DNA from 2 places in the Pseudomonas kielensis genome. Region 1 is predicted to be linked to the other one. Evidence: riboswitches for the same ligand, from Rfam matches in the RefSeq annotation. Region 1 holds a riboswitch; the other holds the start of a gene.
What was found. A riboswitch is a leader RNA that binds a small molecule or an ion and turns the genes downstream of it on or off. The one in region 1 is predicted to bind cobalamin.
Positions count from the first base shown of each region.

Region 2: another riboswitch for cobalamin. It lies ahead of Q1W70_RS23070 (ABC transporter substrate-binding protein); the one in region 1 lies ahead of Q1W70_RS26705 (CbtB domain-containing protein).

Region 1 covers NZ_CP130043.1:5,766,504-5,770,688, reverse strand. Annotated here, with positions in the region: gene cobM (precorrin-4 C(11)-methyltransferase) at 1-394, opposite strand, end outside; gene Q1W70_RS26715 (cobalamin biosynthesis protein) at 476-889, opposite strand; gene Q1W70_RS26710 (CbtA family protein) at 886-1,590, opposite strand; gene Q1W70_RS26705 (CbtB domain-containing protein) at 1,602-1,790, opposite strand; cobalamin riboswitch at 1,890-2,115, opposite strand; cobalamin riboswitch at 2,272-2,482, shown strand; gene cobW (cobalamin biosynthesis protein CobW) at 2,582-3,649, shown strand; partial or broken gene cobN (cobaltochelatase subunit CobN) at 3,653-4,185, shown strand, end outside.
Region 2 covers NZ_CP130043.1:4,949,030-4,953,214, reverse strand. Annotated here, with positions in the region: gene Q1W70_RS23075 (LysR family transcriptional regulator) at 1-448, shown strand, start outside; cobalamin riboswitch at 566-757, shown strand; gene Q1W70_RS23070 (ABC transporter substrate-binding protein) at 903-1,916, shown strand; gene Q1W70_RS23065 (FecCD family ABC transporter permease) at 1,913-2,929, shown strand; gene Q1W70_RS23060 (ABC transporter ATP-binding protein) at 2,926-3,717, shown strand; gene Q1W70_RS23055 (alpha/beta fold hydrolase) at 3,809-4,185, shown strand, end outside.

The sequences.
Region 1 (4,185 bases):
CGCTTTGCGCGATGTCCGGCAGGGTCAGTTCGACCCCCAGCAACGCCGCACAGGCCGCCGTGGCCGTGACGCCGGGGATGATGTCGAAGGGGATGCCCAGCGCGCGCAGATGGCGGATCTGCTCGCCGATCGCCCCATACAGACTCGGATCGCCGGAATGCACCCGTGCCACGTCTTCGCCCCGGGCGTGGGCCTGGCTGATCAACTCGATGATCTGTTCCAGGTGCAGTTCGGCACTGTTGACCACCTGGTGCGCCCGGTGGCCCTGGAGCACGGCTTCAGGCACCAATGAGCCGGCGTAGATGATCACCGGGCAGCTGTGAATCAGCCGTTGGCCCTTGACGGTGATCAGTTCCGGGTCACCGGGACCCGCGCCGATGAAGTAGACGGTCATGGCCGGCTCCTGTGAAAAAAAGGACAAGGCAAGGCTTCAGATGAACGTTGCTCATGATCGAAGGGGTGGATTATCGGGATTTTACAGCGCGCAGGCCAATGCAAAGGTGGCCTGGGCGTATTTCTGCCGGGAAATCAGCAGGGTTGCCGGGGCCTGGGCCAACTGTTCGGCCAGGGCCAGGGCAGCGCTTTCGGCCACGCCATAACAGCCGGTGCGTTCGAAGGCGATCTGCGACTGGTGGCTGAGGCGGGCTTGATACTGGGCCAATTGTTCGCTGCTGAAGTACATCAGTGGCAGCGCCAGTTGGGCGGCCAGTTCGAGCAGTCCAGGCTCCTCGCGCTTGAGGTCGATGCTGGCCAGGGCCTTGATCGAGTGCAGCTCGATCTGGTGCGCTTGCAGGGCCTGATCGAGTAACGCGCGCAGCGTGCTCGCCGGGCAGCCACGCTGGCAGCCCAGGCCGACCACCAGGGTCGGCGCTGCGCGGGGGTCACTCATGCCGGGAACTGGCCCGCGCTTTTACGGCGGAACAACCAGGCGCTGAGCACGCCCAGGGCCAGCCAGAAAGCCACGTTGGTCAGTTGCGACGCGATCTTGAACTGCGTTTCCAGCGCTTGCGGCGCCAGCATCGAATGCACGGCCGGTTGGGGGGCGCCGATCACATGGGGTACCACCAGGATGGCAACGCCCAGCAGCTTGAGCAGCCAGTTGCGGCCGAACGCGATCAGGGCAATCCCGGCGGCGGTCGAGGCTGCCGTGCCGATCCACCACATTTGCCGTTGGCCCAGGTCGGCCGCGGCGGTGCCCGGCAACTCGGGTGGCAGGCCGAGGGTCGGTGCCAGGACGAAGGTGGCATAACCGGCCAGGCCCCAGAGCAGGCCCTGGGACGTGCGGGTCGGCGCGCGCAGGGTGTAGAGGCCCGCCAGCATCAGGGCAAAGCCGACGGCCACCACCAGGTTGCCGCCCGTGGTCGACAGCACACGCTGCCAGCCGTCTTCCGGTTCCCAGGCTTCGCCGTCATGGCTGTGGGCCGCGGTACCGGCGGCGTGTTCATGGACCTCAACCGCCGCAGGTGCGGATTGTTCGTAAGTCTCGGCCTGCAGAATCAACGGGGAGACCCAGAAACTCTGCAGCAGCGTCAGCAGCAGGGCGGCAAGCAGCCCACTGAAACCTGCGGTTTGTGCAATACGCTTGATCATCTGGGCAGGTCTCAGTGGCACGGGAAGGCGGCGCTGTGGCGGGTATCGTGGGCGGCGTTGTGCACGGCCTCGATATGGGAGAACCCGGCGAAGTACACCAGGCACACACCCAGGATCGATGCGCCGATGGCGGCAACGAGGCGTTGGCCCAGTGTGGTGGTGCTGGCGGTGGCGTGGCGGGTGCTGGTGATGGTCGACATGGCGCTTGCCTCTGGTCAGTCAGGGGTGAGTCGTGCGCATGCAAACCTCCGCGAGCCGGGCACGCAGAAACTTGAACAGCGCCCGCCCACCGCGGGTTTGTTGGCTATGTGTTGCGGGCCGGTCTCCGGGCTCACGAGGGGCGGGCTATGGCCACGCCTGCAAGAATCGCCTTCCCATGCCGTACAGCTGGCACAGTGGATCTGACTCTTCGCTCGCTTACCGTTGCGGGGGCAGCACCGGACTGACATGGCTTTGCAGTAAAGCACATGATTCACCGGTTTCCCGTTTCACCCTGTGAAGGGCACCCGTAACAAGGTGTGTAGGAGAGCATGGCCGGGGGATGGGCGTCAATTGGCATGGGTTCTCAATTGGGGCCCATGCGCCTGCATCGCGGGCAAGCCCGCTCCCACCAGTACTCCTGTGGGAGCGGGCTTGCCCGCGATGGGCTCGACTAGACATTGACCCGCCCCGATGCGATGCGTAGCCTTGCGCGTTCGAGGTTCTTTGGCGCGTGCGCCGAAGCTAAGAAGGGAACGCGGTCAATGCCGCGGCTGCCCCCGCAACTGTGAACGGTGCTGTTTCTGCCAGGCCACTGCACGCTTGATCTCAAGCGGCGGGAAGGCGCAGGAGCCGCCAGTCGAAAGACCGGCCCACCGTCAGCCAGGAGACCTGCCTCGTACCAGATTCTCACTACAACCGGGCGGGGTGATCCGGTGGCGAACGCTTTCCGCACGCCAGCGCGTTGCGGCTTCTCGTCCCGTATGCCCGCCACCTTGCCAAAGGGCATCCGATGAAAACACTGGCCAAACTCCCTGTCACCATCGTTACCGGCTTCCTCGGCTCGGGCAAAACCACCTTGCTGCGGCACATGCTCGACAACGCCCAGGGTCGTCGCATTGCGGTGATCGTCAACGAGTTCGGCGAGCTGGGCATCGACGGCGACATCCTCAAGCAGTGCACCATCGGTTGCACCGAAGAAGAAGCCACTGGCCGGGTCTATGAACTGGCCAACGGTTGCCTGTGCTGCACCGTCCAGGAAGAGTTCTTCCCGGTGATGCGTGAACTGGTGGCCCGTCGCGGCGACCTCGACCACATTCTCATCGAAACCTCCGGCCTGGCCTTGCCCAAGCCGCTGGTCCAGGCCTTCCAGTGGCCGGAAATCCGCAGCGCCTGCACGGTCGACGCCGTGATCACCGTGGTCGACAGCCCGGCCGTGGCCGCTGGCACCTTCGCCGCCTTCCCGGACCAGGTCGACGCCCAGCGCAAACTCGATCCGAACCTGGACCACGAATCGCCGCTGCATGAGCTGTTCGCCGACCAACTGGCCAGCGCCGACCTGGTCATCCTCAACAAGGCCGACCTGATCAGCCCTGAAGACCTGGCCCGGGTCCGCCTGGAAGTTGCCGAGGAGCTGCCGCCGGCGGTCAAGATCATCGAAGCCAGCAGCGGGCGCTTGCCGCTCGACGTGCTGATTGGCCTGGGGGCCGGTTCCGAAGAGCACATCGACAGCCGTCACAGCCATCACGACCATCACCACGACGGCGACGACCATGACGACCATGATCACGACGCCTTCGATTCGATCTCCATCGAGCTGCCGCAAGCCGACGAAAGCCTGCTGCTCGATGCCTTGACCCAACTGGTGGTCCAGCACGGCATCCTGCGGGTCAAGGGTTTCGCCGCGATCCCGAACAAGCCGATGCGCTTGCTGATCCAGGGCGTGGGCACGCGTTTCGACAAGCATTTCGACCGTCAGTGGGGCGCGGACGAAGCACGCACCACGCGCCTGGTGCTGATCGGCCAGGCGCTGGACGCCGCTGTGCTCGAAGCGCAATTGCGCGCCGCGCTCAGCGTCTGACCCATGCACCTGCTCAGGACCCAGCCCGGCGGTTTTGTTGCCGACGACAATATTGCCGACCTCGGGCAAACCCCCGCCGACCTGGTGATCCTGTGCAGCGGCGATTCCAGCCTGGCGCTGCTGGCCGAAGTGGCCCAGCAACTGCCGGATGACTACCCCAGCCTGCGGCTGGCCAACCCGATGCAGGTGCAGAATCACGCGTCGGTCGACCTGTACGTCGACCAGGTGCTGCGCCATGCCAAAGTCATCCTGATTTCCCTGCACGGTGGCATCGGCTATTGGCGCTACGGCGTCGAGCGCCTGGTGGAACTGTCCCGGCGCGGGGTGCAACTGATCCTGGTACCGGGCGATGACCGCCCCGATCCGGAACTGAGCGACCTGAGTACGGTGGCGGTGCAGGACCGGGAGCGGCTGTGGCACTTCCTGCGCCAGGGCGGCAAGCGCAATGCCCTGGACCTGTACCGCTGCCTGGCCAGTCGCTGGCTTGGCCGCGACTACCCGTGGGCCGAACCGCAAACCCTGCCGCGTACCGCGAT
Region 2 (4,185 bases), 820 kb from region 1:
TGGCGTAGCAAAACTGCCGCTTTTTCGGGACGACCTGATTGCGATCATGGCGACCGATCATCCTCTTGCCGGCCGGAAAAACATCTACGCGCAGGACTTCAAGACGTACAACCTGGTGACGTACTCAACCGATCGCGCCAGTGGCTGGGAATATGACCGGTTTTTCGCTCCCGCCAGCATCCTGCCGCGCCGCATGATCACGGTGGAATTGATCGAAGCCATCGTCGAACTGGTTCGCTCAGGATACGGAATCAGCATATTGCAACGGGATCTGGTGAGCCCCAGCCTTGAGCGTGGGGAGCTGGCGTGGGCCGCCCTGAATGACGGCCTCGACATCGCCTGGAACGCCATAGTCCGCCCCTCGGAACGAGAGGACAGTGAGGTCAACAAAATGGTGAGGGAGCTTGATACCTGGATTAAAAATGCAGGAAAACCTGCATGCAGCTAATCCTTGGTCAGCCCGTGAATTTGAGCCACACCCGCGTTTAGCCAGGTCAAACATGCAGTCCTCGAGTGGCCGGCCGGGCGCAATCCTTTAGATAGGTTCGCCTCCAACCCCACAATCGACTACCATGCCGCCGCCGGTTTCCACATGGGAATAATAGGGAATCCGTGATGCGCGCTCCGCATCAAACGGAACTGCCCCCGCAACTGTAGGTGCCGAGCCTGCTCCTGAACTGCCACTGGGATGACCCGGGAAGGCTGGAGCACGCCATGACGCACCAGTCAGGAGACCTGCCGGCAACGCAACAATCACTAACCGGCGGGGTGTCCGGGAGGGGCATCCTTGCGCGTGCGTCACTTTGGTGATCGACCCCTGCCCGGTTTCTCGGCAGCGCTCGTTGATGTGTTTCCAGGCCCGACACCCTCGCTCCGTGTACGGTTCAAATGGAGATTGCATCATGCTGCTGCCCCGCGTTGTCGCCCTCGCCACGGGTCTGGGTCTTTGTTCTGTGGCCCAGGCTGCGCCGACTCAGTACCCACTGACGCTGCAAAACTGTGGCAGCACGCAGACCTTCGCCCACGCGCCGGCTCGGGCCGTGACGATTGGCCAGGCCGGCACCGAAATGCTGTTTGCCTTGGGGCTGGGCGACAAACTGGTCGGCACCTCCCTGTGGTTCAACGATGTGTTGCCCCAGTACCAGGCGCAAAACGCCGGGATCGAACGCCTGGCCGACAACGAGCCGAGTTTCGAGTCGGTGATTGGCAAGCGCCCGGAGCTGGTCGCCGTCGAGCTGGAGTGGGTGGTTGGCCCGCAAGGGGTGGTGGCTACCCGCGAGCAGTTTGATGAGCTGAAGATTGCGACCTACCTGATGCCCTCGGACTGCGAGTCCAAGGACAATCTGGTGGGAGCCGACGGGACTCGCCTGGCGCCGTTCCGGATCGACAGCATCTATCAGAGCATCACCCAACTGGCGCAGATCTTTGATGTCCAGGAGCGTGCGCAGCAGCTCAACGCGCAGCTCCAGGCCAGCCTGGCCAAGTCCGTGGCCACGGTGCAGAACAAGGACTTGAAGGACACCAGCGCGTTGGTCTGGTTCTCCAGTGCCAGCCTGGATATCGATCCCTATGTCGCCGGTCACAAGGGCATTCCCGACTTCATGCTCAATACCCTGGGCGTGCGCAACGTGGTGGAGTCCGACGAAGAGTGGCCAAGCGTCGGCTGGGAAACCATCGCCAAGGCTAACCCGACCTTCCTGGTCATCGCGCGCATGGATCGCCGGCGTTTTCCGGCCGACGACTATCAAAAGAAACTGAAATTCCTGCGCAGCGACCCGGTGACCCGCAACATGGACGCGGTGAAACACAACCGCATCATTGTCCTCGACGCCATGGCCCTGCAGGCCAGTGTGAGGATGTTCGAGGGCCTTGAAACCCTGGCGACCGCCCTCAACAGCTACGACCTGGCGCAATGACGGCGATGCTACTGCGCACCTCCGGGGCACTGGTGACCCTGCTGATCGCACTGATTGCCGGCGTGGCGATCGGCGAAACCCATATCGACCCCACGGTGGTGTTTCAGGTCCTGGCCAACAAACTCTGGGCCGCCGGTTACGCCCTGGCCCCCATCGACGAGGGCATCGTCTGGAACTACCGCCTGACCCGTGCGCTGGTGGCCGCGGCGTGCGGTGCGGGCCTGGCGACGTGCGGGGTGATCCTGCAATCGCTGCTGCGCAACCCATTGGCCGATCCCTACTTGTTGGGGATTTCCGCGGGGGCTTCGACAGGCGCGGTGCTGGTGGCGCTGCTGGGCTTGGGCGCCGGCGCGATCTCAATGTCGGTCGGGGCGTTTGCCGGGGCGGTGGTGGCCTTCGCCGTGGTGGTGTTGCTCGGCCGTGCCAGCGGTGTACCGGGTGCAACCGGGCAGATCATCCTCGCCGGGATCGCCGGGTCACAACTGTTCAACGCGCTCACGGCGTTTTTGATCACCAAGTCCGCCAGCTCCGAACAGGCGCGCGGCATCATGTTCTGGTTGCTGGGCAATCTCAGTGGCGTGCGCTGGCCATCGGTGTGGCTGGCCGTACCGGTGGCGCTGGCCGGGCTCGCGGTGTGCCTGTGGCACCGCCGCGCGCTGGATGCCTTCACCTTTGGCGCCGACTCAGCGGCCTCCCTCGGGATTGCGGTGCGTCCCGTGCAGTTGCTGTTGATCAGTTGCGCCGCATTGGTCACGGCAGTGATGGTCTCGATTGTCGGCTCCATCGGTTTTGTCGGCCTGGTGATTCCCCACGCCGCCCGGCTGTTGCTCGGGACGGGGCATGCCCGCCTGCTGCCGGCCAGCGCGCTGGGGGGCGCGGTGTTTCTGATCGCCGCCGATGTGCTGTCACGTACGCTGATCAAGGGCCAGGTGATTCCGGTCGGCGTGGTCACGGCGCTGGTCGGGGCGCCGGTGTTCGCGCTGATCCTGGTGGGTCGGAGGCATGCCCGATGACGGCGGCGGTGTCTGTTGCCGAGCCCTGTGTGCTGAGTTGTTCCGGCCTGGGCTTTGCCGTTCGCGATGCGCAGTTGCTGCACGACGTGCACCTGGCCATTCATCGCGGCGAGACCCTGGGCCTGGTCGGCCCCAACGGTTCCGGCAAGTCCACCCTGCTCAAGCTGCTGGCCGGCGTGCGCTCGCCGAGTCAGGGCGCCATCCACCTCAACGGCCAAGGCCTCAAGACCCTGTCGCGGCGCACCATCGCGCAAACCCTGGCGGTGGTCGAACAGCAGGCGGACACCCTGGATACGATCAGCGTGTTCGAGGCAGTGGCTTTGGGCCGCACACCCTGGCTGTCGGCCTTGAGCCCCTGGTCGGCGGCGGACACGGCGATCGTCGAGCAAGCGCTGCGTGACGTCGATGCGGCTCATCTGAGCCGCCGCACCTGGCGCAGCCTCTCCGGCGGCGAGCGCCAGCGCGTGCATATCGCCCGCGCCCTGGCGCAACGCCCGCAGATCCTGTTGCTGGACGAACCGACCAATCACCTGGATATCCAGCACCAACTGGCGATCCTGAACGTGATTCACGCCTTGCCCGTGACCACGGTGATTGCCCTGCACGACCTCAACCAGGCGCTGGGCTGTGATCGTTTGGCAGTGCTGGAACGGGGGCGCCTGGTCGCCCTGGGCACACCACTTGAAGTCTTGACCCCTGAGCGCCTGCTGCACACCTTCGGGGTCCACGGGCACTACCTCACGGACCCCTTTGACGGCTCGCAGATCCTGCGCTTGCGCGCCTCCTGATTCGCTCATGGGGTGATCGACGCGGCAGAGCGGGATAGACTGTGTTCGGCTCGCTAACGCCAGACATCCCGCGTGAAAAGGAAGATCATCAATGCCGGCACCCATCAACCACGAAGATTTTTCGCTGACTACGCCCTACGGTCAGGTATTCGCACGCTGCTGGTATCCGAACAATCAACCCCAGCCACTGGCCCCGATCATCCTGTTCCACGACTCGCTCGGCTGTGTTGAGCTGTGGCGTGACTTCCCTTCCCTGCTGGCACGTGCGACCCAGCGCACTGTCGTGGCGTATGACCGCTTGGGCTTTGGTCGTTCAGATCCCCATCCCGGCGATTGGTCCAATGACTTCATCCGCCAGGAAGCCCAGCGCTATGTGCCGCTCGTGCGCGCAAGCCTGGGTATCGACCGCTTCATCGCCTTTGGTCATAGCGTCGGTGGTGCCATGGCGACCCACTGCGCCGGGTTGTT